One region of the Streptomyces sp. NPDC048392 genome, then DNA from elsewhere that is predicted to be linked to it. Evidence: riboswitches for the same ligand, from Rfam matches in the RefSeq annotation. Region 1 holds a riboswitch; each other region holds the start of a gene.

Region 1 (7,515 bases):
GACGGCGGGGTTGATGGTGTACTTGGCGACATAGCGGCGGGCGCGCAGGTTGTCGGCGCGGATGTCGCCGGGCAGGAGGCCGCGCCGCCGCTTCATCACGTGCGCGGTCTGCCAGGTCCGCAGGATCACCTCGCCGATGCGGCCCATGGCCTGGGCGTCCGATCCCATGATGGAGATCGCCCCCATGTCGTGCAGGATGTCCTCGGCCGCGATGGTGCTGGGCCGGATCCGGGACTCGGCGAAGGCCAGGTCCTCGGGGACGGCGGGGTTCAGGTGGTGGCAGACCATCAGCATGTCGAGGTGCTCGCCGACGGTGTTGACGGTGTGCGGCCGGGTCGGGTTGGTGGACGCCGGCAGCATGTTGGGCAGCGACACCGCCGTGATCAGGTCGGGGGCGTGACCGCCGCCGGCGCCCTCGACGTGGAAGGCGTGCAGGGTGCGGCCGGCGACGGCGTCGAAGGTGTCGCCGACGAAACCCGCCTCGTTCAGGGTGTCGGTGTGGACGGCGAGCTGGACGCCGGACTCCTCGCACACGTCCAGACAGGCGGAGATCACCGCGGGCGTCGCACCCCAGTCCTCGTGGATCTTGAAGCCGAGGATGCCGGCGCGCAGTTGGTCGCGCATGGACTCCTTGGACATGGTGCTGCCCTTGCCGAGGAAGCCGATGTTGACGGGGCTCGACTCCAGGGCGGCGAACATCCGGGCGAGGTGCCAGGCGCCGGGCGTGACGGTGGTCGCCTTGCTGCCCTCGGCCGGGCCGGTGCCGCCGCCGATGAGGGTGGTGATGCCGGACGCCAGGGCCTCGTCGACGGCCTTCGGCGCGATGAAGTGGACGTGGGTGTCGATGCCGCCCGCGGTGACGATCTTGCCGTTGCCCGCGATGACCTCGGTCTCGGGGCCGATGACCAGGTCGGGGTGGACGCCGTCCATGGTGTCCGGGTTGCCGGACTTGCCGATGCCGGTGATCCGTCCGTCGCGGATGCCGATGTCCGCCTTGACGATGCCCCAGTGGTCGATGACGAGGGCTCCGGTGATCACGGTGTCGGGGGCGCCCTCGGCCCTGCTGGTGCGCGCCTGGCCCATGGACTCGCGCAGCACCTTGCCGCCGCCGAAGACGGCCTCGTCGCCGGAACGGCCGGGGCCGCCCGACCGGTCCTCCTCGATCTCGACGAAGAGGTCGGTGTCGGCGAGCCGGACCCGGTCCCCGGTGGTCGGGCCGAACAGGTCGGCGTAGGCGGGGCGGGACAGTTCAGGCATCGAGGGCACCTCCGGTCGCGCCGCGCAGCCCGACGACGACGCGGGCGCCCGCGAGGGGGACCAGCCGCACGTCGACGGGGATGCCGGGCTCGAAGCGGACGGCGGTGCCGGCGGCGATGTCCAGCCGCCTGCCGTGCGCCGCGACGCGGTCGAACTCGAGACCGGGGTTGGCCTCGGCGAAGTGATAGTGGGAACCGACCTGGACGGGCCGGTCGGCGGTGTTGAGCACGGTCAGGCGGGTGACCTCGCGTCCTTCGTTGAAGGCGACCGGCTCGTCGGCGAACAGGATCTCTCCGGGAATCACGGCTGCCGCCCCCGTCAGACGATCGGTTCGTGGACGGTGACCAGCTTGGTGCCGTCGGGGAAGGTGGCCTCGACCTGCACGTCGTGGATCATCTCGGGGACGCCCTCCATGACCTCGTGGCGCTGGAGCAGCTTGCGTCCGGAGGTCATCAGCTCACCGACGGTCCGCCCGTCCCGGGCCCCTTCGAGGATGTGCGCGGTGATCAGTGCGACGACCTCGGGATGATTGAGCTTCACACCACGTGCGCGGCGCTTCTCCGCCACGTCCGCCGCCACATGGATGAGCAGTCTCTCCTGCTCGTGCGGGGTCAGTTGCACTTACCACCTCACAGGACATCTCGCCGGAACCGGACGGTCCGGCTGTCGCGGCCACCGCGACGGCTCAAGGTGTAACACACGTCGACGCAGCGGGAACGCACCCGCTCATGGCGGGAAAACCGCAGGTGGATCGAGGTGCACAGCGTGCAGAGTAGGACCAGGGCATTACGGCCGCGTCACCCGGTTTTGACGGACTGATTACCGATGCCGTCGGTGGGGCCCCGCGCCCGCGCACCGCGACCGCCCGCGCCCGGCCGAACGGACCGAACGGCGTACCCCCTTTCGGCGTAGGAACACCTCCGATTCGTGACCGGCCGGGGTTGCGGGGCCCGTGCGTCCGGGCGGCGGCATGCACCGCTCCGCCGCTGGTCCCGGGGGGCGACACCGCGCCCGGCGGCGACTCCGGCACAGGGGTGCCCACCCGAACGGCCGAGCGGCACGTAACAACACAAAAGCCACGCCCCGTTGGGAATCGCCCTGGAGACGGGACAGGATCCGTGACTGACGACAAGCCCCCGCCGCAGCGGCGGGGCGGTCCGGGCGGACGCCGAGTCCTGCCGCCGCCCGGACGACCGGTCGACAGGAAGTGGATCGGCAGGAGTGGAGGACCCGAGCACGACGGGTCGCCGGAACGGCCGCCTCCGCGAGAGGCGCCGGGCCGAGCGGTCCTTGGGGTGAAGCCGCACTCGTGCGGCCGGGCAACTTCGCCAGCCCGAATCCGACAGGTCATCCTTCACAGGCGGCTGACGAAGGGTTGCGCATGTCCGCGCTCAATCGTGTCCCGTCGCTGATGGCTCGTGCCGGTACGGCCTCGGCCCTCACCCTCGCCGCCGTGGGCGGCTCCGTCGTGGTCCCCGGTGCCGCCTCCGAGGCGGCCGCGGCGAGCCATGCGACGAAAGCCCTCAAGATCGCGGCCTCCAAGAAAGGCGCTCCGTACCGATGGGGTGCCATCGGCCCCCGCAGGTTCGACTGTTCCGGCCTGACGCTGTACTCGTTCAAGAAGGCCGGCAAGAAGCTGCCACGCACCGCGGCGCAGCAGTACAACAAGACCCGCCACATCCCGGCCAGGAACCGCAAGGTGGGAGACCTCGTCTTCTTCCACTCCGGCCGCAGCGTCTACCACGTCGGCATCTACGCCGGGAAGGGCAAACTCTGGCACGCACCGAAGACCGGGGACGTGGTCCGGCTGCAGAAGATCTGGACCGGCAGCGTCTGGTACGGCCGGGTCAAGTAACCCGCCCGAGGGGGTGACGGCGTTCTGCCCCGCCGTCACCCCCTCGAGTGCGTCCGCGCTCACCGCCCCGGCTTCCGGCCTCCCACGCCCTGCACCACGGCCGCGGCCGGCTCGGGAGCGGCCGCCCGGCCCGGGGGCGCCCAGGGCAGTTCGATGGAGACGGTCTTGCCGCCCTCGCGCGTGGGCCGGACCCTCAGCTTGCCGCCGCACTCGGCGGTCAGCCAGCGGATGATCACCATGCCCCGTCCGTTGTCCTGCTGGACGGCGGCGGGCAGGCGCTTGGGGAAGCGCGGATGGCTGTCGGTGACGCCGACGCGCAGCCGCTCGTCGCGGTGGAGAACGAGGTCCACCGTGAAGGTGGGCGACTGTCCGAACGTGTGCTGGACCGCGTTGGTCGCCAGTTCGGAGACGATGAGCCGGACGGTCTCGGCCAGGTCGGCGTCGGCCGGCAGGCCCCATTCCGCCAAGGTGCCGACCACATAGGTCCGCGCGGCGGCCACCGAAGCGGGATCGCTCGACAGAGTGACGGATGCTTCCAGATGGTCTGCCATGGCGATGCCGTCCCTTTCTCACGGACCGCGGCCCGACACGGGGCGGATGGTTCGAGTACGGTCCCGGACTGGTGCTTCGCCGCCAGACTGCCATCACCAGGCCCGTGAAGGACGGCGATCCACCAAGATATGCATATATCTGTCGCTCGAAGCGGTGAACTCTGCGACGGCAGAGCGTATTTGGGCGGCGCATAAGGAGTAAGGGAGTTGTCCCATGCAGCACGGTCCCGTGGTGCGGCGCCGGAAGCTGGGCGCGGAACTGCGCGCCCTGCGCACATCGGCGGGCATCACCAGCGGGGAGGCGGCCAGGCTCGTGGGCTGGCACCAGTCGAAGGTCAGCCGGATCGAGACCGGGACGAGCGGGGCGAAACCGGCCGACGTGCGGTTACTGCTGGACGTCTACGGCGTGGACGACGAACAGCTGCGGGGGCTGCTGGTGATGCTGGCCGGCTCCGACGACGCCGGGGGCCGCAACCACTGGTGGCACGCCTACCGGGGGGTGCTGCCACCGACCTACCGCGACTTCATCAGCCTGGAGTCGCAGGCGAGCGCGATGCGCACGCTGGAGACCACCGTGGTCCCGGGCCTGCTCCAGACCCCGGAATACGCCCGCGCGGTGACGCGGGCCGCGGTGGACGGAATGCCGGAGGAACGGCTTGACACGCTGGTGGAGGTGCGGCTGGCCCGCCAGGACGTGCTGCGGGCGGAGCCGCCGCTTGAGCTGAGCGCGGTCCTGGACGAGGCGGTGCTGCGCCGGAAGGTGGGCGGCCCCGGGGTGATGGCGCGTCAACTGGCACGGCTGATCGCGGCCGCGCGGCTGCCCCATGTCCGGCTCCAGGTCCTGCCGTTTGCCGCCGGGGCGCACATCGGTGTCACCGGCCCTTTCGTAATCTTCTCATTTTCGAGCACTTCTGATCTGGACGTAGTTGTTCTCGACCACTTGACGAGTAGCTTGCACCTCGAACGGAAAGAAGACCTAGAGGCCTATACCGAGGCCTTCAACGCCCTTCTGATCCATGCCCTTTCGCCCGAGGACTCGTTGGACTTCATCGCCGCCACCGCGGCAGGCGCGTAAGGAGGCACCATGTCAGGCTTCACGCCCGGACTCTCCAGGAACATCCCTGTCAGCACCGATCTGCCCGGCGTACGGTGGCTGCGCAGCAGCTACAGCACCGGAGCGAACAACTGCGTGGAGACGGCCCGTCCGTCGGCCGGCCCCTGGGCCGGACTGCTCGCGGTGCGCGACTCCAAGAACCCGGCCGGACCCGCCCTGATCTTCTCCCCCGGTAGCTGGACGACGTTCACCGCAGGCGTCCACCGCGGCTGACTCCGCCGGGCACCGGACGACGCACGGCCGTGTCACGCCGACTCATGGCCGCGTTTCGCCGATCACCCGCACAGCGCGCTCGATCTGTTCCCCGCAGAGGTCCCCGCGAGCGGTCAGCCTGAGCCGGGAGACGCCGTCGGGCACGGAAGGAGGGCGGAAGCAGCCCACGGACAGGCCGGCCGCACGGCAGTCGGCCGCCCACCGCACGGCGCCCTCCGGGGAGGGGGCGCGCACCGAGACGACCGCGGCGTCCGGACGTACGGCGTCCAGACCCGTGGCGGTCAGCCGAGCGTGCAGTCCGGCGGCGACGGCGCGGGCCCGAGCCGCGCGCTCCGGCTCGCGGCGCAGCAGGGTGAGCGCCGCCAGCGCCGCTCCCGCCGCGGCGGGAGCGAGCCCGGTGTCGAAGATGAACGTGCGGGCCGCGTTGACCAGGTGGTCGATCACCCGGGCGGGGCCGAGCACGGCGCCGCCCTGGGCACCGAGCGACTTGGACAGGGTGACGGTCACGACGACGTCGTCGCGGCCCGCGAGTCCGGCCGCCTGCGGGGCACCCCGGCCGCCGTCCCCGAGGACACCGAGACCGTGGGCGTCGTCGACGACCAGTCCGGCGCCGTGCTCCCGGCACGCCTCCGCGAGTTCGGCCAGGGGCGCGGCGTCGCCGTCGACCGAGAAGACCGTGTCGGAGACGGCCACGGCGGGCCCGTCGTGCGTCGCCAGCGCCTTGCGTACGGCGTCCGGGGCGGCGTGCCCGACGACCTGGGTGGTGCCGCGGGCGAGCCGGCAGCCGTCGATCAGTGAGGCGTGGTTGCCCGCGTCGGAGACGACGAGGCTGCCGTGCGGTGCCAGCGCGGTGACCGCGGCGAGGTTGGCCGCGTAGCCGGAGGAGAAGACGAGCGCGGCCTCGAACCCGCAGAAATCGGCCAGTTCGTGCTCGAGTTCGGCGTGCAGGGCGGTCGTGCCGGTCACGAGCCGTGAGCCGGTCGCGCCGCCGCCCCAGGTCCGCGCGGCCCGTACCGCCCCCTCGACGACCTCCGGGTGCCGGGCCAGTCCCAGGTAGTCGTTGCTCGCCAGGTCCAGCAGCGGCGACGCCGCCGGACGGGGGCGCAGAACCCGTACGAGTCCGGCCCGGCGGCGCGCCCGGGCCTGCTCGTCGATCCAGCCGAACGCCATGGGACGGTCCTCCGGGAATTTGTAGGCAGTGGACAGACATTAGCGGCACGGCCACCCCCGCGAGGTGTGGCAATACCCACACGTCGATCTGTCAGTGTTGTGCAAAGTCTCCTTGGCCGCGGGCGGCCACGTAGGACAGGATCGGCTCTCATGGACCTGCTGAACACGCTGGTGGACAAGGGGCTTCGGCGCGAGTCGCCGACCCGCGAGGAGGCTCTTGCCGTCCTCGCCACTTCCGACGACGACCTGCTCGACGTGGTGGCCGCGGCCGGCAAGGTGCGCCGCCACTGGTTCGGCCGACGGGTGAAACTCAACTATCTCGTCAACCTGAAGTCGGGCCTGTGCCCCGAGGACTGCTCCTACTGCTCGCAGCGGCTGGGCTCGCAGGCGGAGATCCTCAAGTACACCTGGCTCAAGCCCGACCAGGCCTCCGCGGCCGCCGCGGCGGGAGTGTCCGGGGGCGCCAAGCGGGTGTGCCTGGTGGCCAGCGGACGCGGTCCGACCGACCGGGACGTGGACCGGGTCTCGGACACCATCAAGGCCATCAAGGAGCAGAACGAGTCCGTCGAGGTGTGCGCCTGCCTGGGGCTGCTCTCCGACGGCCAGGCGGAGCGGCTGCGCGAGGCGGGTGCCGACGCCTACAACCACAACCTCAACACCTCCGAGTCGACGTACGGCGACATCACGACCACCCACACGTACGCCGACCGGGTGGACACGGTGAACAAGGCGCACGCCGCCGGTCTGTCCGCCTGCTCGGGTCTCATCGCGGGCATGGGCGAGAGCGACGAGGACCTGGTCGACGTGGTCTTCTCGCTGCGCGAGCTGGACCCGGACTCGGTGCCGGTCAACTTCCTGATCCCGATGGAGGGCACACCGCTGGCCAAGGAGTGGCACCTCACCCCTCAGCGGTGCCTGCGCATCCTGGCGATGACGCGGTTCGTCTGCCCGGACGTCGAGGTACGCATCGCCGGCGGGCGCGAGGTCCATCTGCGCACCATGCAGCCGCTCGCCCTGCACCTGGCCAACTCGGTCTTCCTCGGCGACTACCTCACCAGCGAGGGCCAGGCGGGCCACGCGGACCTGGAGATGATCGCGGACGCCGGCTTCGAGGTGGAGGGCGCGGGCGAGGTCACCCTGCCGGAGCACCGCGCCTCGGTACGGGGCGGTGGCTGCGGCTCCCACGCGGAGGGCGGCACGTGCGGCTCCCCCGCGGACGCCGCCGGCGACGGGGGCTGCGGATCACACGCCGGCGGCGGAGTGTGCGCCCCCGCGTCCGCACCCGCGGCTCGCACCGAGGAGCCCCGCACGGACCTGGTGGCGGTACGCCGCCGCGGCGCGGGAACGGACCTCGC
Region 2 (7,515 bases), on a different contig from region 1:
GGCGCGGTAGGCGGCCTGGGTGAGGCCGGAGCAGTCGAAGGCGTTCGGGCCGGTCGCGCCCCATACGTAGGGGCTGCCGAGCTTCTGGTAGGCGTAGGCGACGGCCGCCGCGGCACGGGAGTTGGGCGCCTGGGCGGAGGCGGTCAGGCCGTCCCGGGGGCCCGGTGCGGAGCGGGAGACGCGGTCGCCGGTGCCCCGGCCCGGGCGGCCGCGTTCCTCGGCGGTCAGCCTGGACAGCAGGCGGCGGGCCGCCGCCAGCTTGCCGGTGACGGTCTCGCGGTGGCGTTTCAGCTCGGCCCGGCGTGACTTCAGCGAGGTCACCTCGACGCGGGCGGCGCCGCGCAGTTGCCCGATGTCGCGGAGTTCCTCGCGCACGCGGCCCAGGGTGGCCGTCTGCCGGCTGCCCGCGCGCTCGACGAACGCGGCGCCGTCGAGGTAGCGGTCGGGGTCGGCGGAGAGCACGAGTTGCAGGGCGGGGTCGAGGCCGCCGCTGCGGTACTGCGCCGCCGCGGCCGAACCCAGCGCCTCCCGTGCCGAGTTCAGCCGGTCCTCCTTGCGGGCGGCCTCGTCCCGCAGTTCCTCCAGGCGGTGTTCGGCGGCGTCCGCCTTCTCCTTCGCGCCGTTGTACTTCTCGGTGGCGACCTCCGCCTCCTGGTAGAGCTTGTCCACCCTGGCCCTGACCTGTGCCGCCGTCGGCTGCGGATCGGCGTGTCCGGTCCCGCCCAGGCCCGCCGCGGTGGCCGCCCCCGCGAGGGTGATCGTGGCCGCCGTACGGGCTCTGCCGCCGCCCGTCGCGCGCTGTCGCGGCCTGCGGTGCGCTCCCACCTGCGATCCACGTCCTTCCGTACGACTCGACTCCGGCCCGCGCCGGGTCGGCTCCGGTCCGCTCCGGCTGCCTGAGGAAGGACGCTAGGCGTGCCGGTAACGGCCCGGTGACGGGATGTGCGGAAGTGGCGCCAGTGGATCGGACGGAGACCGTATGTGACCGCAACGCCGCCCGGCGGGCGTTGTCTTCACACAGGGTGATGACCGATCTGCCGGTCAGGGGGCGGGTGGGGGACGTGAGCTGTTATGGGACACGCGACGGGCCGGTGTCCGGGCGCGTCCGGCCCCTCATTAGGCTCCGGCTCCATGGACGTACTCCTCCACATCTTCGTCGGTCTGCACATCATCGGCATCGCCGCGCTCCTCGGCGGCTTCCTGACCCAGCTGAAGGCGATGGGCCGGGGCACGGCCCGCTTCACCCCCGCGATGCTGCACGGCGCGCTGACGATGCTGGTCACCGGCGCCGTCCTGATCGGCCTCAACCAGGCCCAGGACCACTCCGTCGACAACGTCAAGATGGGCGTGAAGCTCGCCGTACTGATCGTGATCCTCGGCCTGGTCTACGTGAAGCGCGACGAGGAGAAGGCGGACAAGACGCTGTTCGGTCTGGTGGGCGCGCTGACCCTGGTGAACGTCTTCATCGCGGTGCTGTGGACCTGACCGCCCCGGTGCCCGCCCCCGCGGACCGCAGCGTGGCCCGGGCCCGGACGACCGCCCCCGCCGCGACCGCCAGCCACCCGGCCACCGCGATCCACAGCAGCGCCCGGCCGGGCCCGTCCAGCCACGGGACGCCGACGACGGCGGCCACGGACAGCGTCGCCGCCGCCGTCATGCCGAGCGGGAAGGCGGTCGACCAGCGGCGCGCGTCGTAGCGGACGCGGGGCCAGACGATCTCGGCGGCCACGAGTACGGCGTACCAGGCGAGGTCGAGGGCGAGCAGGAAGACGGTCAGGTCGTGCAGAACGGCGTTGTCGTCGGCGTTCCACAGGTACATGCCCGTCCCGGCCGCCGCCAGCAGCTTGGCGCCGGCGAGGGCCGAGATGGCGAGCGCGCCGCCCGCCACCCAGTGGTCCCCGGCGCCCCTGGCCACCTGCCGCAGATCGAAGCGGAACAGCGCGATCAGATAGAGCACGATCCCCAGCCAGAACGGCACCAGGGCCGCGTGTGCCAGCCAGGCCGTCGAGGTGGCCGCGGCCAGCGTGGCGCCCAGGACGGCGAGCCCCTCCGTGGCCACGCAGCCCAGGAACACCGTCCCCGGCATCCTCCGTCCCCAGCGCCGCACCACCAGGACCAGCAGCCACGGCCACAGCAGGGCCGCCAGCGCCAGCAGCACCGCCGCCAGGAGCGACCAGCCCAGCAGGGAGAAACGGGTGCCGAGCACGGTCGTCGCGGCGACGGCGGTGAGCGCGCCCGGCGTCCCCGCCCGCTTCATCCACCGCGCGCGCTCGGCCAGCAGCAGGTAGCCGAAGTTCGCCGCCAGCGGCAGCCAGGCGGCACAGGCCAGCACCAGGCTGATCCGGGACAGGGCCTCGCGGCCCGTCAGATGCAGGGCGACCGACACGATGCCGGTCGCCATCACCGCGGCCCCGGCCGCCGGTGGGCGCTGCGCCCACCAGGCGCGCAAGGGAGAGCGAGGAGTGCCGGACGACATGCCCCGATGCTAGAGAGCCGCGCCGGTCAGGCCGGGCGCACCACGCTGTGGATCGCGGACTCGCCGTCGTAGAAGACCGACTCCTCGCGGACGTACGCGCCCGGCTTCGGGGCGTGGATCATCATGCCGTTGCCGATGTAGAGGCCGACGTGGCTGATGTCGTCGTAGAAGAACACCAGGTCACCGGGTTGCGCCTGGGAGACGGAGACGGTCGTGCCGGCCTCGACCTGGTCGTAGGTGGTGCGCGGCAGCGTCACGCCCGCGGCCTTCCAGGCGGCCTGGGTGAGGCCGGAGCAGTCGTAGGAGCCGGGGCCCGTGGCGCCCCAGACGTACGGCTTGCCGATCTGGGCGCGGGCGAAGGCGAGCGCCTTGTCGGCCTTGGTCCCGGTCGGGGAGTCCGGCGTCGTCGGTCCCGAAGCACCGGTGCCGCCGGAGGGCTCCGGGGTGCCGGACGCACCGGAGCGGGCGTCGTCCTCCTGCCGCTGGGCGGCCTCCTCCTGCCGCCTGCGCTCCTCGGCCTGCTGCTTCGCCAGCTCGGCGGCCTTGCGGGCGGCCTCCTGCCGCTTCTTCTTCTCGATCGCCGCGAGCCGGGCCTTCTCCTCGGCGGTCAGCTCCGACAGCAGCTCGCGCGCCGTGGCGAGCTTCTTCTGGACGGTCGACTTGGCCGTCCTCAGGTCGTCCTGCGAGTCCGTGAGCGTTTCGAGGCTCGCGGTGGCCTCCCGACGCTTCCGCATGGTCTCGGACTGCTGGGTGACGTAGTCGTCGACGGCGCTCTTCTGGCGGCCGGTGAGCCGGCTCATCAGCTGGTTCTGGTCGAAGTAGTCCTGCGGCGAGTCCGCGAGCAGCAGCGTCGCGGTCTCGGGGACCGACGCCCCCGTGCGGTACTGGGCGGAGGCGAAGGAGCCCAGCTCCTCGCGCGCGTCGTTGAGCTTCTGGGTGCGCTCGGCGACGTCGTCGAGGAGGGTGTCGGCGCGTTTGCGCTGCTTGGAGGTCTTCTCCTTGGCCGCGTTGTACTTCTCGGTCGCCGACCCGGCCTGGCGGTACAGGTCGTCGACCTTCTTCTCGACCTCTTCGAGGCTCGGCCGGTCGTCCGACGGCGCGGCGTTGGCCGTCTGGGACAGCAGGGCGACGGAGGTGAGGGCGGCCGTGGCGAGGGCCGGGGTCCGTATGCCTGCGACGCGCGTACCGGTGGGACGCGACTTGCGGTGCGACGCCAAGGGAGGCGACTCCTTCCAGTGCTCCGCCTACCGGGTTAGCTGTCGGGTTCGGGCGGCGGTTCGGAAGGTTTGCCCTACGGCGGCCCCCCTCGTCGAGGGCGGTCGGCCGATTCACCCCAAAGTCTCGGTTGGGTCCCCGGCTCCGGGCGCCGTGCGGGCACGCCGGACTCGGCGGAGGCCGCACGGCCCGGCGAGGTTCGCCGGAGGGGGTCGAGCGGCCTGCCCGCACCGTAGCCAACTCGTGTGGCCGCTGTGAAGGTTGGTGGGTGATATGCCCGATACATTTTCGTTACCTTCTGTGCGGGCGCTCCCGTCCGGCCGCGGGCGTCACTCATCGTCGCCCGTAGCGTCGCAGGGTGTGCCCGGCCGGGATGCGGGCCGTTTTCCGGGGTGGCACCGGGTTGTCGGTGGGGCGCCCTAGACTCGGAGAGCGATGAGCAGCCTCTTTGACGACAGCTTCCTGGCGAACCTCCAGACCCCCCGGGGCCACGAGGAGGAACACCCGCCGCCACCCGAGGACGATCACGGAACGGAGCCGGTTCCGCACGATCTGTTCGGCGGGAGGTTCGACGCGCCGCCGGACCGGGACACCCACTACCGGGACGGTGCCCCGCGCCCCGCTCTGGACGCCGCCGCGCTCCTGGAAGGGCTGAACGACAACCAGCGGGCGGCCGTCGTCCACTCCGGCTCCCCGCTGCTCATCGTGGCCGGTGCCGGCTCCGGCAAGACCCGCATGCTCACCCACCGCATCGCCCACCTGCTGGCCGATCGGAACGTCCACCCGGGCCAGATCCTCGCGATCACCTTCACCAACAAGGCCGCGGGCGAGATGAAGGAGCGCGTGGAACAGCTCGTCGGCCCGCGCGCGAACGCGATGTGGGTGATGACCTTCCACAGCGCCTGCGTCCGCATCCTGCGCCGCGAGTCCAAGAGGCTCGGCTTCACCTCGTCCTTCTCGATCTACGACGCGGCCGACTCCAAGCGCTTGATGGCGCTGGTGTGCCGGGATCTCGACCTGGACCCGAAGCGCTTCCCGCCGAAGTCCTTCAGCGCCAAGATCAGCAACCTGAAGAACGAGCTGATCGACGAGGAGGACTTCGCCGCACAGGCCGCCGACGGCTTCGAGAAGACCGTCGCCCAGGCCTACGCCCTCTACCAGTCGCGGCTGCGCGAGGCGAACGCGCTCGACTTCGACGACCTGATCATGACGACGGTCAACCTGCTGCGCGCCTTCCCGGACGTCGCCGAGCACTACCGCCGCCGCTTCCGGCACGTCCTGGTCGACGAGTACCAGGACACCAACCACGCCCAGTACGCCCTGGTCCGTGAACTGGTCGGCGCTCCCTCGGACCACCCCTTCGACGTGCCGCCCGAGGCCGAGGTCCCGCCCGCCGAGCTGTGCGTGGTGGGCGACGCCGACCAGTCGATCTACGCCTTCCGCGGCGCCACCATTCGCAACATCCTCCAGTTCGAGGAGGACTACCCGGACGCGACGACGATCCTGCTGGAGCAGAACTACCGCTCCACGCAGACCATCCTCAGCGCCGCCAACGCGGTCATCGAGCGCAACGAGTCCCGCCGCCCCAAGAACCTCTGGACCAACCAGGGCAGCGGCGCGCAGATCACCGGCTACGTCGCCGACACCGAGCACGACGAGGCCCAGTTCGTCGCCGACGAGATAGACCGCCTCACCGACGCGGGCGAGGCGAAGGCCGGCGACGTCGCCGTCTTCTACCGGACCAACGCACAGTCCCGTGTCTTCGAAGAGGTCTTCATCCGCACCGGCCTGCCCTACAAGGTCGTCGGCGGCGTCCGCTTCTACGAGCGCAAGGAGGTCCGGGACGTCCTGGCCTACCTGCGGGTGCTGGCCAACCCGGAGGACTCGGTGCCGCTGCGCCGCATCCTCAACGTCCCCAAGCGGGGCATCGGCGACCGCGCCGAGGCGATGATCGACGCCCTGGCCCAGCGCGAGAAGATCGGCTTCCCGCAGGCGCTCCGGCGCGTCGACGAGGCGTACGGTATGGCCGCGCGCTCCGCGAACGCCGTCAAGCGGTTCAACACGCTCATGGAGGACCTCCGTACGATCGTCGAGTCCGGCGCCGGACCGGCGACCGTCCTTGAGGCGATCCTCGAACGCACCGGCTACCTCGCCGAGTTGCAGGCCTCCACCGACCCGCAGGACGAGACCCGCATCGAGAACCTCCAGGAACTCGCGGCCGTCGCCCTGGAGTTCGAGCAGGAGCGGGCCGAGAGCGAGGAGGCCGGCACCCTCGCCGAGTTCCTGGAGAAGGTCGCACTCGTCGCGGACTCCGACCAGATCCCCGACGAGGAGGACGGTGACGGCGTCGTCACCCTGATGACCCTGCACACCGCGAAGGGCCTGGAGTTCCCGGTCGTCTTCCTCACCGGCATGGAGGACGGCGTGTTCCCGCACCTGCGCGCCCTCGGCCAGGCCAAGGAGCTGGAGGAGGAGCGGCGCCTGGCCTACGTCGGCATCACACGCGCCCGCGAGCGGCTGTACCTGACCCGGTCGACGCTGCGCAGCGCCTGGGGTCAGCCGTCGTACAACCCGCCCTCGCGGTTCCTGGAGGAGATCCCGGCCCCCCACCTGGAGTGGAAGCGGACCGGGGCGAACGGTCCTGCGCCCTCCGCGCCCGTCTCGGGCGTGGCGGCCTCGCTGTCGTCGTCCCGCTCACGCTCCTCGGCGTCGGGCGCGTCCGGCTTCGCCACGCGACGGTCCGCCTCCGCCGAGCAGCCGACGGTCTCGCTCGCGGTCGGCGACCGTGTCACGCACGACCAGTTCGGGCTCGGGACGGTGGTCGGGGTCAAGGGCACCGGGTCGAACGCAGAGGCGACAATCGACTTCGGGGACCCCAAGCCGAAGCGGCTGCTGCTGCGGTACGCGCCGGTGGAGAAGCTCTGAGGGTGTGACGAGGGCGGTGCGGTCCCGGGCGGCGGCCCGGTCCGGACCCGGGAGGTGCGGTCTGCTGAGACGTTACGGGGTCACGTCGGGTTGATGCCGTGGCTGCGCAGCCACGGGAGCGGGTCGATCGACGAGCCGCCGGCGGGACGCACCTCGAAGTGCAGGTGGGGACCGGTCGAGTTGCCGGAATTCCCGGAGAACGCGATCGCGTCGCCGGCTTTGACGGTCGTACCGGAGGGAACCTGGTAACTGGAGAGGTGGCAGTACCACGTCTCCGTGCCGTCCTTGGCGGTCACGATCATCATGTTGCCGTACGCGCTGTTGTATTGCGTACGGACCGTCCCGTCGGTCGCGGCCATCACGGACGTCCCGTACGACACGGGGAAGTCGATGCCCGTGTGCACGGACATCCAGTTGATGCCGGCCTGGCCGTAATACGCGCTGAGGCCGTGCTGCGCCACCGGGAGCGCGAACTTGGGGCGCAGCCGCTCCTTGCGGGCCGCTTCCTCAGCCGCCCGCCTCTTCTCGGCGGCCTGCTCGGCCTTGAGGTCGATGCGCTCCTGCGTCCGGCTGGCCCGGTCGGCGAAGTCGTCGGCTCCGGCGGCGAGGCTCGTGAGCTGGGTGTCCAGCTTGTTGTTGGCGGCGGACGGTTTCACCGGCGCGGCCTTCGCGTTGCCCGGGTCCGGCGCGGACGCCGTGGTCTCCGCCCCCTCGTCGCCGGTCAGGCCGCCGACGGAGGCGGCCGCGATACCGGCGACGCTCATCACGCAGGCCGACGGCACGGCGACGGTCAGCAGTGCGGAGCGCTTGGCGGGCCGGCGGCGGCGGGACCGCGTCCCTCCGCGGGAGGCGGTGCGTGCGGACGGGATCAGCGCGGCCGGTGTGAGTTCTTCCTCGTC
Region 3 (7,515 bases), on a different contig from region 1:
ACCACCGGGCGCAGCTCCGCGGGCGTGCCGAACAGCCCGGTCAGTTCGCCGTAGGCCCGTCGCAGTTGTTCCTCGTCCGCCAGGTCGAGGCGTACGCCCCCCAGGTCGGCGCGGTGGCGCAGGTGGGGGGCGGTGGCCTTGAGGGCGACGGGGTAGCCGAGGGTCCGCGCGGCGGCCGCGGCGTCGTCGGGAGTGGGGGCGGGCAGGGCGCGGTGGACGTGGACGCCGTACCCGCCGAGCAGGTCGCAGGTCTCCTGGGCGCCGAGGGTGAGCCCCTGGCCGCGCGCGAGGTGCCCCGCTATCCGCGCGGCGGCGCCCTTCTCGTCGATGTCCTCGTACTCGGGCACCTTGCCCGGGTCGGCGGCGTCGCGTCGCCACTGTGCGTAGGCGACGGCCCGGGCGAGGGCGCGGACGGCACGCTCGGCGGCGGGGTAGGCGGGGATGAGGTGGGTCCCCTCCGGGGCCCGGACGGGGGGCGGCGGCTGGGCCGGGGCCGCGGGCGGAGCCTCCTCGGGAGGGCTGAAGGCGGCCCGGGGGGCAGTACTGGGAGCGGCCTGGGGAGCGGTGCTCGCCGCCGCGGACAGGGCCTGCGCCAGGCCGCCCAGCTCCACGTGGACCACGAGGACCGGCTTGGTGGGGACCGCGGCCGCCGCCGATCGCAGGGCCTCCGCCAGCGCGGCGTCCCCGGCCGGCCCCTCCCCCACCGCCGGGATGGCGGTCACCACGACCGCGTCGCAGGTGTCGTCGGCCAGGGCCCGGGACAGGGCCGCGTGGAAGTCGTCGGCCGACGCGGCGGTGGTCAGGTCCAGCGGGGGGTGCGGTCGCAGTCCCTCGGAAAGGCACGCGTCGTAGGTCAGCAGGCCCAGTGACTCCGAGTTGCCCAGGACGGACACCCTCGGTCCGGCGGGCAGCGGCTGGCGGGCGAGCAGCAGCCCCGCGTCGACCAGGTCGGTGATCGTGTCGACGCGGATCACGCCGGCCTGCCGCAGCAGCGCGGAGACCGTCGCGTGCGGCAGCCGTGTCGCCCGGACGGCGTGCCCCTGCGGTGCCACGCCGCCGTGCCGGGCTCCCTGCACCACGACCAGGGGCTTGGCCGCCGCGGTCCGCCGGGCCAGGCGGGTGAACTTGCGCGGGTTGCCGATGGACTCCAGGTACATCAGCGCGACGTCGGTCTCCGGGTCGTCGTACCAGTACTGGAGGACGTCGTTGCCGGAGACGTCGGCACGGTTGCCGGAGGAGACGAAGGTGGACACGCCGGTGACCCCGGTGACCCCGCCGCCGCGGCGGTGCAGCCGGGACAGCAGGGCGATGCCGATGGCGCCGGACTGGGCGAACAGGCCGATCCGGCCGGGTCGCGGCATCTCGGGGGCGAGAGAGGCGTTGAGCCGCACGTCCGGGGAGGTGTTGATGATCCCGAAGGCGTTGGGCCCGATGATGCGCATGCCGTACGTGCGCGCCTGCCGTACGAGGGCGCGCTGGCGTTCGCGTCCCTCCGGGCCGCTGTCGGCGTATCCGGCGGAGATCACCACCAGTCCCTGGACGCCGTGCTCCCCGCACTCGGTGACGACGGCGGGGGCGTGCTCGGCGGGCACGGTGACGACGGCCAGGTCGACGGGCCCGGCGATGTCGCGCACGGAACGGCACGCCGGGACACCGTCGAGTTCCTTCTGATCCTCGGGAAAGGCCCTGTTCACGGCGTACAGCCGGCCCGTGTAGCCCGCGTCCCGGACGTTGCCGAGGATGCTGCGGCCGACGCCGCCCGGGGTACGGCCGGCGCCGATGACCGCGACCGAACCGGGCTGCAGCAGCCGCTGGACGGAACGGGCCTCCGCACGGTGCTCGCGCGCGTACTGCACGGCCAGCGAACGTTCGGTGGGTTCGAGATCGAACTCCAGGCGGACCACACCGTCCTCGAAGCTCCGCTTCTGCGTGTACCCGGCGTCCATGAAGACTTTGATCATCTTGTTGTTGGCGGGCAGCACCTCGGCGGCGAAGCGGCGGATCCCGCGCTCGCGGGCGACGGCGGCGATGTGTTCCAGGAGCGCGGAGGCGACGCCGCGCCCCTGGTGGACGTCCTGGACGAGGAAGGCGACCTCGGCCTCGTCGGCCGGAGCCGGGGCGGGCGTTCCGCCGGCGCCGATCCGGTCGTAGCGTACGGTGGCGATGAACTCGCCGCCGACGGTGGCCGCGAGTCCCACCCGGTCCACAAAGTCGTGGTGCGTGAAGCGGTGGACGTCCTTGGCGGACAGGCGAGGGTACGGCGCGAAGAAGCGGTAGTACTTCGACTCGTCGGAAACCTGCTCGTAGAAGCTGACCAGGCGCTCGGCGTCGTCGACGGTGATGGGGCGGACGCGCGCGGTGCCGCCGTCGCGCAGCACCACGTCGGCTTCCCAGTGAGCGGGATACTCGTGCCGGTCCGACGGGGTCTGCATGGGCCCCAGAGTACGGCTCGCGTACGACAACGGCGCGGGGCAGTCTGTGGAGGACGGAAGCTCGGACCGAGGCCGCGGTCCGAGGACCGTCCGGGACGGCACGCGGTCGTCCCGGCCTGCTTCACGATGTGGGAAACTGGTCTAGACAACACTGGTCTAGACAACCTAACCCCTCCGAACACCTGAAGGGCAGCATCACATGGCTGAGCGCCGCGTCAACGTCGGCTGGGCGGAGGGTCTCCACGCCCGCCCCGCCTCCATCTTCGTCCGAGCCGCCACGGCCACAGGCGTCCCGGTGACGATCGCCAAGGCCGACGGGTCCCCCGTCAACGCGGCCTCCATGCTGGCCGTCCTCGGCCTCGGCGCCCAGGGCGGCGAGGAGATCGTCCTCGCCTCCGACGCCGAGGGCGCGGAGGCGGCCCTGGACCGGCTGGCGAAGCTGGTCGCCGAGGGGCTCGAGGAGCTTCCCGAGACCGTCTGATGTGACGGCACACGAAAAGGCCCGCCCGGACCACCGGGCGGGCCTTTTCCCCGCCCCTTTTCCGGGCAGCAGAAAACAACCCCGGGAATTGGCCCTCTTTTGTATACGGCGCTCGCGTTAATGCCGCAGGCTCGGGATGTTTACGGAACGTTGCGCGTTCCTCACACCGTCCGGGCGGCCGCCGCCGGAGGTGAAGCGCAGCCGGTGCGCCGCCGTCGACCGTTCGACGTGCAGCGCCATGAGCGCCCGCGCGCGGTCCCCGTCACCCCGCGCCACCGCGTCGACGACCGCGCCGCGCTCCACCCAGTGGTCCACCGCACCGGCCGGCGCGTCCACGACGTACATCCAGGTGATCTTCCGGCGCAGCTGGGTCAGTATCGCCGTCAGGGAGGGACTGCCGGCGGCCTGCACGAGGGTCTCGTGGAACCAGCCCTCCAGCGCGCGCAGGTCCTCGCCGTGCCCGTGCCGGGAGCGCTCCCTGCCCAGCCTTACCAGGCCGCGCAGTACCTTGAGGTGGGCATCGGTGCGGCGCCGGGCCGCCCGGGAGGCGCCGAGCGGCTCCAGGAGGGTGCGGGTCTCCAGCAGGTCGGCGGCCTCCCGCTCGGTGGGCTCCGCCACGCACGCGCCCGCGTGCCGCCTGGTCACCACGAAGCCCTCGGCCTCCAGCGTGCGCAGGGCCTCGCGGACGGGGACGCGGGAGACGCCGTAACGGCGGGCGAGGAGCTCCTCGGTGAGCCGGCCCCCGCGTCCGTGCACCCCGGCGACGATGTCGTCCCTGATCGCCGTGCACACCGAATGCGCCGGAATTCGCATGACCGACCTCCGTCTTAATCCCCGTGGAACGTCGACGACTGACGCGTACTCAGCGACTCTAGGCCAATCAGGCGGGTATTCCGACGGCGGGACGGATTTCGTGGATATCTTTTGGCCTGCGGGCGTCCGCCGGGGAGGAACGGAATGCGAAAGCCCCGGCTCGCCCAGTCGGGGCTTTCGGGTGCCGTGACGGCCGTTCCGTACCTCCCCCGCCGTTTTGTCCGTCGTCAGACGTTCACGCCGTGGGCGCGGAGGTAGGCGACGGGGTCCATGTCCGAGCCGTACTCGGGGCTCGTTCGGGCCTCGAAGTGGAGGTGCGGCCCGGTGACGTTGCCGGTGGCGCCGGAGAGACCGATCCGCAGGCCCGGCCCGACCGACTGACCGACGGAGACGCCGATGGACGACAGGTGCCCGTACTGCGTGTACGTGCCGTCGTGCATCTTGATCACGACCTGGTTGCCGTACGCCCCGCCCCAGCCGGCCTCGACGACGGTGCCGACGCCGACCGCGTGCACGGTGGTGCCGCCGGCGGCGTGGAAGTCGATGCCGGTGTGGCTGCCGGAGGACCACAGGGAGCTGCCGGCCCGGTACGCGGTGGACACGTAGGAGGCGGTGATCGGCGCGACGAAGGTGTTGAGGCGCTTGCGCTCCGCCTCCCGCGCGGCGCGCTCCTTCGACTCGCGTGCCTCCTTGGCCGCCTCGGCCGCCCGCTCGCGGGCCGCCTCCTGGGCCGCCTGACGGGCGGCGGCGTCCACGGCCGCCTGCTTCTGTGCGACGGCCTGGGCGTCGATCTCGTCGGCTATGGAGTCGCCGATGGTGACGACCGGGGTGAGTCCGCTCTGCTCCACCTCGGCCTCGGCGGCGAGCGCCGGAGCGGCGAGGGTGCCGACGACGCCGGTGGTCGCGAGGGCCGCGACTCCCGCCGCGCGGGCGGTGGTGCGGTGCACCCGGCCGGTACGGCGGTGCTTCCCGGTGGCGCGCGTGAACGCCATGTAGAGGCTGGTCCTTTCCTTCCCTCTCGCCTACCGGGTTAGCTGACGGGTTCGGAGCAGGAAGGTCTCCTACGGACCCCCTCACGGTGCGCGCGGGCGTCCGATTCACCCCAGGGACTGCGATGGGTCCCCGGCTCCCCTGGCTCGCGCCGTACGGGGACTCGGCGATGACTGTCCGGTGCCGCGGGTGCGGCGCACTGCCTGACGAACAGCCTGGACGACGCTAAACGCGGCTGTCTTCAATCCTCAAACGCAACAGGGTTTTTGTAGCGCACACCACAGGGCAGAAGGGCAGCCACTCCCCCAATTCGGACAAACGGCGGCCCTGATGACACTCCGGTCACCGGGGCCGCCGTCCGCGTGTGCCGCTACTCGGCCGCCACCACGGTGACTTCACCGATGCCGAGGGCCTCCACCGGCGCCTTGATCTGCGTCGCGTCACCGACGAGGACCGTCACGAGACGGTCCACCGGGAAGGCGTTCACGACCGCCGCCGTGGCCTCCACGGTGCCCGTGGAGGCGAGTCGACGGTAGAGCGTCGCCTGGAAGTCGTCGGCGAGGTGCTGTTCGACCTGGTCGGCCAGGGTGCTCGCCACGGCCGCCGCCGTCTCGTACTTCAACGGCGCCACGCCCACCAGGTTCTGCACGGCCACGTCACGCTCGGCGTCGGTGAGCCCCTCCGCGGCCAGCTTGCGCAGCACCGTCCACAGGTCGTCGAGGGCGGGACCGGTGTGGGGTGTGTCGACGGAGCCGCTGATGGCGAGCATCGCGGCGCCCGAACCGTCCGGCGCGGAACGCAGCACCTGCCCGAACGCCCGCACGCCGTAGGTGTAGCCCTTCTCCTCGCGCAGGACGCGGTCCAGTCGGGAGGTGAGGGTGCCGCCGAGGCAGTAGGTGCCGAGCACCTGCGCGGGCCACACGCGGTCGTGCCGGTCGGAGCCGGTGCGGCCGATCAGCAGCTGCGTCTGGACGGCGCCGGGGCGGTCGACGATGACGACCCTGCCCCGGTCGTCGGCGGTCACCGGGGGCACGGAGCGCGGCTCGGCGGCCGAGCCGGTCCACGCGCCCAGGGTGTCGCCGAGCAGCGTGTCGAGGTCGACCCCGGTGAGGTCGCCGACGACCACGGCGGTGGCCGTGGCGGGGCGGACGTGCCTCTCGTAGAAAGCGCGCACGGCCGCCGAGTCGATGGCCGCGACCGTCTCCTCGGTGCCCTGACGGGGGCGCGACATGCGCGAGGCGGCCGGGAACAGCTCCTTGGAGAGCTCCTTGGCCGCACGGCGGGAGGGGTTGGCCAGCTCGTGCGGGATCTCGTCGAGCCGGTTGCGCACCAGCCGTTCGACCTCGCTGTCCGCGAAGGCGGGTGCCCTCAGCGCGTCGGCGGCCAGACCAAGGGCCTTGGCGAGGCGCGAGGCGGGCACCTCCAGGCTCAGCCGGACGCCGGGGTGGTCGGCGTGCGCGTCAAGGGTGGCGCCGCAGCGCTCCAGCTCGGCGGCGAACTCCTCGGCGGAGTGCTTGTCGGTGCCCTCGGAGAATGCGCGCGCCATGATCGTGGCGACGCCGTCGAGACCGGCCGGCTCGGCGTCCAGGGGCGCGTCGAGGAGCACCTCGACGGCGACGACCTGCTGACCGGGGCGGTGGCAGCGCAGCACGGTGAGGCCGTTGTCGAGGCTGCCGCGTTCGGGGGCCGGGAACGCCCACGGCCTGGGCTCGCCGGCCTGCGGCTGTGCGTGGAATTCCATGGTGGCGAGCTCGGTCACTTGGCCGCCTCCTCGTTCTCGTCGGTGGAGTCGTGCGTGTCGGCGTCGTGCGTGTCGCCGGGGGCGGTGGGTTCGTAGACGAGCACGGCGCGGTTGTCGGGCCGCAGGCGGGCCTTGGCGACCTCCCGGACCTCGTCCGCGGTCACCTCGAGCACCCGCTGTACGGCGGTGAGGGCGAGCTGCGGGTCGCCGAACAGGACGGCGTACCGGCACAGTTCGTCGGCGCGGCCCGCGACCGTACCCAGGCGGTCCAGCCACTCGCGCTCGAGCTGAGCCTGGGCGCGCTCCATCTCCTCGGCCGTGGGACCCTCCTCGGCGAACCGGGCCAGCTCCTCGTCGATGGCGGTCTCGATCACCGGCACCTCGACGTCACCGGACGTCTTCACGTCCAGCCAGCCCAGGGAGGGCGCCCCGGCGAGCCGCAGCAGGCCGAATCCGGCGGCGACGGCCGTGCGGTCGCGGCGTACGAGCCGGTTGTACAGGCGGGACGACTCGCCGCCGCCCAGGACGGTGAGGGCCAGGTCGGCCGCGTCGCACGCGCGCGTGCCGTCCTCCGGCAAGCGGTAGGCGGCCATCAGGGCGCGGGCCGGGACCTCCTCCTCGACGATCTCGCGCAGCTGCTCGCCCATCACGTCGGGCAGCGACCCGTCCCGCGGCGGCTGCTTGCCGTCGTGCGAGGCGATGGAGCCGAAGTACTTCTCGATCCAGGCGAGCGTCTGCTCGGGGTCGACGTCGCCGACGACCGACAGCACCGCGTTGTTCGGTGCGTAGTAGGTGCGGAAGAACGCGCGCGCGTCCTCCAGGGTCGCCGCGTCCAGGTCCGCCATCGAGCCGATCGGCGTGTGGTGGTAGGGGTGGCCCTCCGGGTACGCGAGGGCGGTCAGCTTCTCGAACGCCGTGCCGTAGGGGACGTTGTCGTAGCGCTGGCGGCGTTCGTTCTTGACGACGTCCCGCTGGTTCTCCATGGACTCCTCGTCAAGGGCGGCCAGCAGGGAGCCCATGCGGTCGGCCTCCAGCCAGAGGGCGAGCTCCAGCTGGTG
Region 4 (7,515 bases), on a different contig from region 1:
TCTCCTCGGCGAGGTCGCCCTCGGCCTTGCGCCCGTGCTCCGTGGCCTGGTCGGTCCCGTCGCCCTCGGTGACCTTCGCGCCCTTGGGCGGGGTGAAGTCGAACGTCGACGCGTCCGGCTTCGCGAAGCTGACCTTGGTGAAGCCCGCGTCCACGACGGCGGCGCCGCCGCTCGCCGGGGTCAGCGTGAACTTCAGCGGCGTGCCGGTCTCGGCGTCCACGGCCACGGTGATCGCGCCGACCGTGGAACCGTCCTGCCTGGGCTCGACGACCAGCCGGTACGCGTCCCGGCCGGCCACCTGTGCGGTGCCGCCCACGGTCACGGACGTGGTGTCGTCGATCGCCTCGAGTGCCTGGTCGGCGAAGTCCTTCGGAGTGGCCGGCACGTCCTTCTCCGGCCGTTCGGCGCCGGCGGAGGCGGAGGAGTGGTAGACCTCGTTGGACTTGCTGTCGTAGCCCCAGACGTCCTTGCCGTTGTGGATCAGGCTGTACTCGGCGGCGTTCTCCAGCAGGGACAGCTTCTGCCGGTCGGGGCCGTCGGCCGCGACGCGCAGCGTGTGGCTGCCGGACACCAGCTCGGTGAGCTTGGCCGACGGGTCCGCGGCGGAGCCCTCGCCGTCCCCACCGAAGCCCGGACCGCCGGACATTCCGGACATCAGGCCGCTCTCCAGCCCGCCGAGGTCCGGGAGGCCCAGGTCCGTGCTGATCCGCACCGTGCCGGACATCTGCTGGACGTCCGACTCGGCGATCTTCTCGATGAGCTGCTCCGCCGTGATCTTCGGCAGGTCGGGGTCCCCGGAGTCGGCCAGCGCGGGGACGAGCCCGATCGTCGCGGCCGCCACTCCCATCACCGCGACCGGGACGACGTACCGCGCGGCCCTGCGGCGTCCGGCCCGCAGCTCCTCGCCCTCCCCGGCGCCCGTGTTGTCGTCGTTGTCGATCGGTGTCATGTGTGCCCTACCTCCGTCGTCGGCGGCGGCTGTCTCGCGACCTCGCACTCGTTACCCGTGAGCCGCCATTCTCACCCGAATCGGTGAGGACTGGTGTTTTTCCGTGGTGTCCATCTGACCAAATCACCGGAGCGGAAGCGTCAGACCGGGGGCTCAACTCCGCCTACTCCTGCGGGATGACACGGAGGGTCGACGCCTCCCCCGGCCCGTAGGGGCTGCCGTACGCCACTCGGCGGCGGACGGCCGCCACCCGTGACGCGCACCACCGGCAGCACGCCACCGGCGGGGCACCGGCGGTACGGCACGTCAACGGGACGGCACGCACGCCACAGTCGGGCGGGCCGACGGCACGGTCCGGCAGGCCGACGTCCGCGTGCTCAGCCGGCCCGGTGCACCACCGCGTCGCACAGCTCCACCAGCGCGGCCTTCGCGTCGCACTCCCGCAGCGGGGCCAGCGCCGCGCGGGCCTCTCTGGCATACCGGACGGTGTCGCGCCGGGCCTGCTCCAGTGCGGGATGGGCGCGCAGCAGGCGCAGCGCCTCGGCGTGCCGCGTGTCGTCGCCGAGGTCGGAGTCGAGCAGCTCGCACAGCGCGATGTCCTCCGCGAGCCCCAGCCGGGCCGCCCGCTCGCGCAGCCGCAGTACGGGCAGGGTGGGGATGCCCTCGCGCAGGTCCGTCCCGGGAGTCTTGCCGGACTCGTCGGAGTCGGAGGCGATGTCCAGGACGTCGTCCGCGAGCTGGAAGGCGACCCCGAGCCGCTCGCCGTACTGGGTCAGCACGTCCACCACCGTCTCGTCGGCGCCGGACATCATCGCGCCGAACCGGCAGGAGACCGCCACCAGCGAGCCCGTCTTGCCGCCCAGCACGTCCAGGTAGTGGTCGACCGGGTCCCGGCCGTCCTGCGGGCCTGCCGTCTCGAGGATCTGTCCGGTGACCAGCCGCTCGAACGCGAGAGCCTGGACCCGGACCGCCTCGGGGCCGAGGTCGGCGAGGATCTGCGAGGCGCGGGCGAACAGGAAGTCGCCGGTGAGGACCGCGACCGAGTTGTCCCAGCGGGTGTTCGCGCTGGGCACCCCACGCCGCACGGCGGCCTCGTCCATCACGTCGTCGTGGTACAGCGTGGCGAGGTGGGTCAGCTCCACGACGACGGCCGAGGGCACGATCCCGGGCGCGTAGCGGTCGCCGAACTGGGCGGAGAGCATCACCAGCAGCGGACGAAAGCGTTTCCCGCCGGCTCGCACCAGGTGCTGGGCGGCCTCCGTGATGAACGGCACCTCGCTTTTGGTTGCCTCAAGCAACCCTTCCTCGACAGCAGCCAATCCGGCCTGGACATCGGCTTCCAGAGCCTGGTCCCGCACGCTCAGCCCGAACGGCCCGACGACGGTCACGAGGGGTCTCCTGTCTGCTGGTGTCTATTGCCGGTTACCTGGTTTGTCGATAGGTCGCTGCCACCACTCAAGTCAGCGTATCCGGTCACGTTTCGATCACCGCTAGCGCCCACCGTTACAGGCCGGTCGGTATCAGATCATGAACGGTATGTTTTTGATCAGGTGATATGAGCAGATTTTGATTGATATCACCAAGGGGTGACCCGGACCCCGGGGTGCGGGCGGGCGGGAAGCCGCCACCGAAGATCCCATTACTCCCCCCAACGGCCCGCACGCCGGGAACGTCACCCGCCCGGCACCCGCGCACACCCGGCAGGCGCGCCGCGCGACTCCTCCCCGACCACCGCCCCACCCGCTTCCCGGCCTCTCTTTCCCACCCCACTCCTCACGCCGCTTCCCCCTCTTCTCCGCCCGACACCCGAAGCCGACCTCACCCATGGCCGGTTGGCGCGGAGTTGGACCTAATGCCCGTTTTGCCGTGCTTATTGAAGCCAGTGAGTTGGCTCACTCCGGGTCAGCCACGGGCAACCCTGCCGGAACCTGTGCCCTCCCTTTGCCCCGCAAGCGAGTTGGGACTTGGCAACAGCAAAGGATCAAGAGCTTCAAACGCCTCAGACCAAGGTCAACAGGCACGTTGGGTGATTCCTGCACTTGTTCCGGACATGTGCTCTCGCATACGTTCCCGGCCTGTCGGGCGGACGCCGAATCCTGCCACCGCCCGGACGCACAGTCATCCACCCAACAAACTCGCAGGCAGGAGCGGGGGACCCAGGTTAGTCGCCGCACCGGTCACCACCGGAGCGGCTCGGGGTGAAGCCGTACCCGTCAGGGCACGGCCGGGCACCTCCCCGCCCGAACCCGACAGCTCACCTCGCAGGCGTAAGGAGAGGGACACCGCATGTCTGCCAACGGTCAGAACCGTCACGCCCGCACCAGCCGCCTCGCCCGCAAGCTCGCCGTGGCCGGCACCGGTGCCGCGGTGCTCGCGCTGCCGCTCATCGGCGCCACCACCGCCTCCGCGGCCACCCCGGCCGCCGCCACGACCGCCACGACCGTCACCACGGCGGCGACGACGTACCCGGACAACCTCGACGGCTGGATCCGCGAGTCGCTCGACATCATGGCGCAGCACGGCATCCCCGGGAGCTACGACGGCATTTACCGCAACATCATGCGGGAGTCCTCGGGCAACCCGTTCGCCATCAACAACTGGGACATCAACGCCATCAACGGCACCCCGTCCAAGGGGCTGCTCCAGGTGATCGACCCGACCTTCCAGGCGTACCACGTGCCCGGCACCTCCTGGGACCCGTACGACCCGGTCGCCAACATCACCGCCGCCTGCAACTACGCGGCCGACCGCTACGGCTCGATGGACAACGTCTTCAGCGCGTACTGAGTCCTCGGCGCGTACTGAGCCGACGGCCGCGGCGGCCGCACCGGAAGGACCGCCGCAGCGGCCGCACTAAGAGGTACCGAAGATCCGATCGAGGACGACGGCCACGCCGTCGTCCTCGTTCGCGAGGGTGACCTCGTCGGCCACCGCCTTGAGTTCGGGGTGGGCGCCGGCCATCGCGACGCCGTGGGCCGCCCAGTGGAACATGGGGATGTCGTTGGGCATGTCGCCGAAGGCGATCGTCCCCTCCCGCTCCAGGCCGAGCCGCTCGGCGGCCAGCGCCAGGCCGGTCGCCTTCGTGATGCCGCACGGCTGGAGCTCCACCGTGCCGGGCCCCGACATGGTGACCGTCGCGAGGGAACCGACCACCGCGCGCGCCGTCGCCGCCAACTCGTCGTCACCCAGTTCGGGATGGCGCAGCAGCACCTTGCTGATCGGGGTGCTCCACAGCTCGTCGCGCCGCTCGACGCGCACCGCGGGCAGTGTCGGGTGGGGCATCAGGTAGCCCGGCTCGATGAGCGTCAGCCCGTCGACGCCGTCCTGGTCGACCGCGGCGTGCACCTGGCCCACCTCGGCCTCGATCTTGCCGAGCGCGGTCTCGGCCAGCTCCCGGTCCAGAGTGACCGACCACAGCATCCGGTGCGCGCCGGCGTCGTACACCTGCGCGCCCTGCCCGCACACCGCGAGCCCCGTGCAGCCGAGACGGTCGAGCAGATTCCGCGCCCGGGGTGCGGGCCGGCCCGTCACCACCAGATGCCGCGCACCGGCCCCGGTCACCCGCGCCAGCGCGGCCAGCGACCGGTCGGAGACGGTGTCGTCGCCGCGGAGCAGCGTGCCGTCCAGGTCGGTGGCGACGAGTGAATATGCGGTGCGGTCCATGATCAGAGAATACGGACACCGCACCCGTCCAACTCACCCGCGACCGCTTCCGAACGAGGAGGTAGCGAGTGCGTTCGGACCCGCACGAGGATGCACGGAGACGCCCGATCATGTCCGAAACCTGACACATCATCGGCTAAAGCCGGTTAAAGGCCTGTGCACCGGTTGGCAACAACATGGACCGCTACCTACCCCTCCGGGCGGCCCGGGGGTACCTTCCTGTTGTTCAGGGGGACTTGATCGGGGGGTCGGGTTGAACAGCGGACGCGTACGTGTGCTCCGGCCACAGGAGCTGGGCGAGGGGGAGCGGGAGCACTGGCGCGAGCTGCGTGCCGAATCGACGGCACCGCGCAACCCCTTCATGGAACCGGAGTTCACCGACGTCGTGGGCCGGGTACGGCCGCGGGCGCGGGTGGCGGTGGTGTACGACGGCGGTGAGGCGGCCGGTTTCCTGCCGCACGAACGGGGTCCGCTGGGCCAGGGCCGGGCCATCGGGCTGGGGGTGTCGGACTGCCAGGGCGCGGTACTGCGCCAGGGCCTCGCCCCGGACCTGCGCGAACTGCTGCGGGCCTGCTCCCTGTCGAGCTTCGCCTTCGACAACCTGGAGGCGGAGCAGGAGTTGTTCGTGCCGGCCGCCGCCGACGAGCACACCACCTACGTCATCGACGTCGAGAAGGGCTACGAGGCGTACGAGAACGTCCTGCGCGCCCAGTCCCCGAAGTTCCTGAAGTCCACCCTCGCCAAGGAGCGCAGGCTCGGCCGTCAGGCCGGGAACGTCCGCTTCGTGTTCGACGAGCGGGACCCGGCGGCGCTGCGCACGCTCATGGAGTGGAAGTCGGCCCAGTACCGCAGGACGGGCCGCCGGGACCGGTTCGCACAGGAGTGGATCGCCCGGCTCGTGGCTCGGCTCGCCGGGACCCGGGCGCCGGAGTGCACCGGCACGCTGTCCGTGCTCCACGCGGGCGGCCGGCCGGTCGCCGCGCACTTCGGACTGCGTTCGGCGACGGTGCTGGCCTGCTGGTTCCCGGCGTACGACCCGGAGTTCGCGAGGTACTCGCCGGGGCTCGTGCTGCATCTGCGCATGGCCGAGGCCGCGGCCGCCGAGGGCATCGGCCTGCTCGACCTGGGGCGGGGACCTGCGGAGTACAAGGACGCGCTGAAGACCGGTGAACTGCCCGTGTACGAGGGGGCGGCGACGCGTGCGGGGACGGGCGCCGCGCTGCACTGGCTCGGCCGGGAACCGGCCCGGCGCGCGCACGGCTTCGTACGCGACCGGCCCCGGCTGGCGTCGCTGGCGGCACGGACGCTGAAGGGCGCGGCCCGGCTGCGCCGGTCCTGACGGAGGGCAACCACGAGGGGGTGGGCGCATGGCCGGTACCGGACGTGCGCGGCGAAGGGCTCGGTGGGAGACACGGCGGGAGGTGGCGGGGTTCCTCGGCATCGGGCCGGTGCAGGTCGCCGAGCTGGACCTCGACGGTGACGACGCGGGTGAGGCCGAGGAGGCGGTGCTCAGACCGGGCCCGGGGAGTCCTCCGGTCACGTCCGGTGCGGTGTTCTTGCTGGTCAGACGGGCGGGCCGGCCCGTCGGCACCCTGGTCGGGCAGGTACCCGGGGGAGCGCACCCGACGCGGGTGCTGGCCGGGCTCGCCCGCGAGCTGCAGGGCGGGGAACCGCCCGGGCCGCAGGGCCAGGAGCCTCAGGACCGGGAACCGCCCAGGCCGCAGGACGGGGAGCCGCAGGACCGGGAGCCGCAGGGCGGGGAGCCGCTGGGGCCGTCGGTCTCGCGGTCCGCCGCGCGGGCCGTCGCGCGGGCCGTCGCGCCACCGGCCTCGCGGTCCGCCGCGCCGTCGGCCGCTCCGCCGTCCACCAGTGTCGTGGTCGCCACCCGGGAGCGTGCTGACCGGCTCGCCCGCGCCCTGGACTCGCTGCTCGCGCAGGACCACCCGGACTTCGACGTCGTCGTCGTCGACAACGCGCCCCTGACCGGCGAGACCCGGGAACTGGTCGAGCGGAAGTACGGCGAACGGGTCCGGTACGTGTGCGAACCGGTGCCCGGCCTCGCCGTCGCGCACAACCGGGGTCTGGCGCTGGTGCGGGGGCAGGTGGTCGCCTTCACCGACGACGACGTGGTGGCCGACCCACGCTGGCTCAGCGAACTGACCGCGCCCTTCGCCGCCGACCCGCGTTTGGGGTGTGCCACGGGGCTGATCCTGCCTGCGCGGCTGCGTACCCCCGCCCAGGTGCTGCTGGAGAGCCACGGCGGCTTCGCCAAGGGCTTCACCCCGCGGACGTACGACCCGGAGCGGCCGCCCGCCGACGAGCCGCTGTTCCCCTTCACCGCCGGCCGGTTCGGCTCCGGCGCCAACATGGCCTTCCGGACGGCGGTGCTGCGGGCGGTCGGCGGCTTCGACCCGGCGACCGGCGCGGGCACGCACGCGCGGGGCGGCGACGACCTCTACGGCTTCGTCCGCGTCCTCGCCCAGGGGTGGCGGCTGCACTACACGCCCTCGGCACTGGTCTGGCACCACCACCGGGAGACCTGGCGGGACCTGGAGGCCCAGGCCTTCGGCTACGGCGCGGGCCTCACCGCGTATCTCACCGCGCTCCTGGTGAACCGGCCCGCACTGCTGCCGGCCCTCCTCGTCCGACTACCGGGCGGGCTGGTGTACGCGCGGGGCCTCACCGCCGTACGGGAGGCAGGGGGCGACGGCTCGCCCGGCGCCCACGACGACCGGACCCACCCCTGGCCGAGGCGCCTGTCCCGGTTGCAGCGCCGGGGCATGCTGTACGGGCCCGCCGGCTACCTGCGCGCCCGCCGCGCCCTGCGCACGGTCCGGCCGGGGGCGCGATGAACTGGGCGGGGGTCCCGGACGCCTACGGACCGGGGATTCCGGGCGCGGACG

The links. A riboswitch is a leader RNA that binds a small molecule or an ion and turns the genes downstream of it on or off. The one in region 1 is predicted to bind cyclic di-AMP.
Region 2: linked by a shared signal. The riboswitch ahead of ACGFYH_RS05710 (NlpC/P60 family protein) and the one ahead of ACGFYH_RS19470 (C40 family peptidase) in region 1 are both predicted to bind cyclic di-AMP.
Region 3: linked by a shared signal. The riboswitch ahead of ACGFYH_RS22580 (M23 family metallopeptidase) and the one ahead of ACGFYH_RS19470 (C40 family peptidase) in region 1 are both predicted to bind cyclic di-AMP.
Region 4: linked by a shared signal. The riboswitch ahead of ACGFYH_RS04630 (transglycosylase SLT domain-containing protein) and the one ahead of ACGFYH_RS19470 (C40 family peptidase) in region 1 are both predicted to bind cyclic di-AMP.

Annotation. Positions count from the first base shown of each region.
Region 1 is NZ_JBICYB010000013.1:125,634-133,148, reverse strand. It holds gene ACGFYH_RS19485 (urease subunit alpha) at 1-1,257, opposite strand, end outside; gene ACGFYH_RS19480 (urease subunit beta) at 1,250-1,561, opposite strand; gene ACGFYH_RS19475 (urease subunit gamma) at 1,576-1,878, opposite strand; cyclic di-AMP (ydaO/yuaA leader) riboswitch at 2,502-2,635, shown strand; gene ACGFYH_RS19470 (C40 family peptidase) at 2,639-3,112, shown strand; gene ACGFYH_RS19465 (ATP-binding protein) at 3,172-3,663, opposite strand; gene ACGFYH_RS19460 (helix-turn-helix domain-containing protein) at 3,878-4,738, shown strand; gene ACGFYH_RS19455 (DUF397 domain-containing protein) at 4,748-4,990, shown strand; gene ACGFYH_RS19450 (8-amino-7-oxononanoate synthase) at 5,033-6,160, opposite strand; gene bioB (biotin synthase BioB) at 6,311-7,515, shown strand, end outside.
Region 2 is NZ_JBICYB010000002.1:386,873-394,387, forward strand. It holds gene ACGFYH_RS05695 (NlpC/P60 family protein) at 1-825, opposite strand, end outside; gene ACGFYH_RS05700 (hypothetical protein) at 1,132-1,485, shown strand; gene ACGFYH_RS05705 (tellurite resistance/C4-dicarboxylate transporter family protein) at 1,463-2,476, opposite strand; gene ACGFYH_RS05710 (NlpC/P60 family protein) at 2,503-3,693, opposite strand; cyclic di-AMP (ydaO/yuaA leader) riboswitch at 3,701-3,877, opposite strand; gene pcrA (DNA helicase PcrA) at 4,127-6,616, shown strand; gene ACGFYH_RS05720 (M23 family metallopeptidase) at 6,697-7,515, opposite strand, start outside.
Region 3 is NZ_JBICYB010000017.1:57,835-65,349, forward strand. It holds gene ACGFYH_RS22565 (GNAT family N-acetyltransferase) at 1-2,432, opposite strand, end outside; gene ACGFYH_RS22570 (HPr family phosphocarrier protein) at 2,632-2,913, shown strand; gene ACGFYH_RS22575 (GntR family transcriptional regulator) at 3,031-3,726, opposite strand; gene ACGFYH_RS22580 (M23 family metallopeptidase) at 3,954-4,718, opposite strand; cyclic di-AMP (ydaO/yuaA leader) riboswitch at 4,731-4,895, opposite strand; gene ACGFYH_RS22585 (M16 family metallopeptidase) at 5,087-6,475, opposite strand; gene ACGFYH_RS22590 (M16 family metallopeptidase) at 6,472-7,515, opposite strand, start outside.
Region 4 is NZ_JBICYB010000002.1:170,474-177,988, reverse strand. It holds gene ACGFYH_RS04640 (outer membrane lipoprotein carrier protein LolA) at 1-949, opposite strand, end outside; gene ACGFYH_RS04635 (polyprenyl synthetase family protein) at 1,327-2,337, opposite strand; cyclic di-AMP (ydaO/yuaA leader) riboswitch at 3,063-3,231, shown strand; gene ACGFYH_RS04630 (transglycosylase SLT domain-containing protein) at 3,236-3,736, shown strand; gene ACGFYH_RS04625 (HAD family hydrolase) at 3,803-4,612, opposite strand; gene ACGFYH_RS04620 (GNAT family N-acetyltransferase) at 4,887-5,951, shown strand; gene ACGFYH_RS04615 (glycosyltransferase) at 5,980-7,464, shown strand.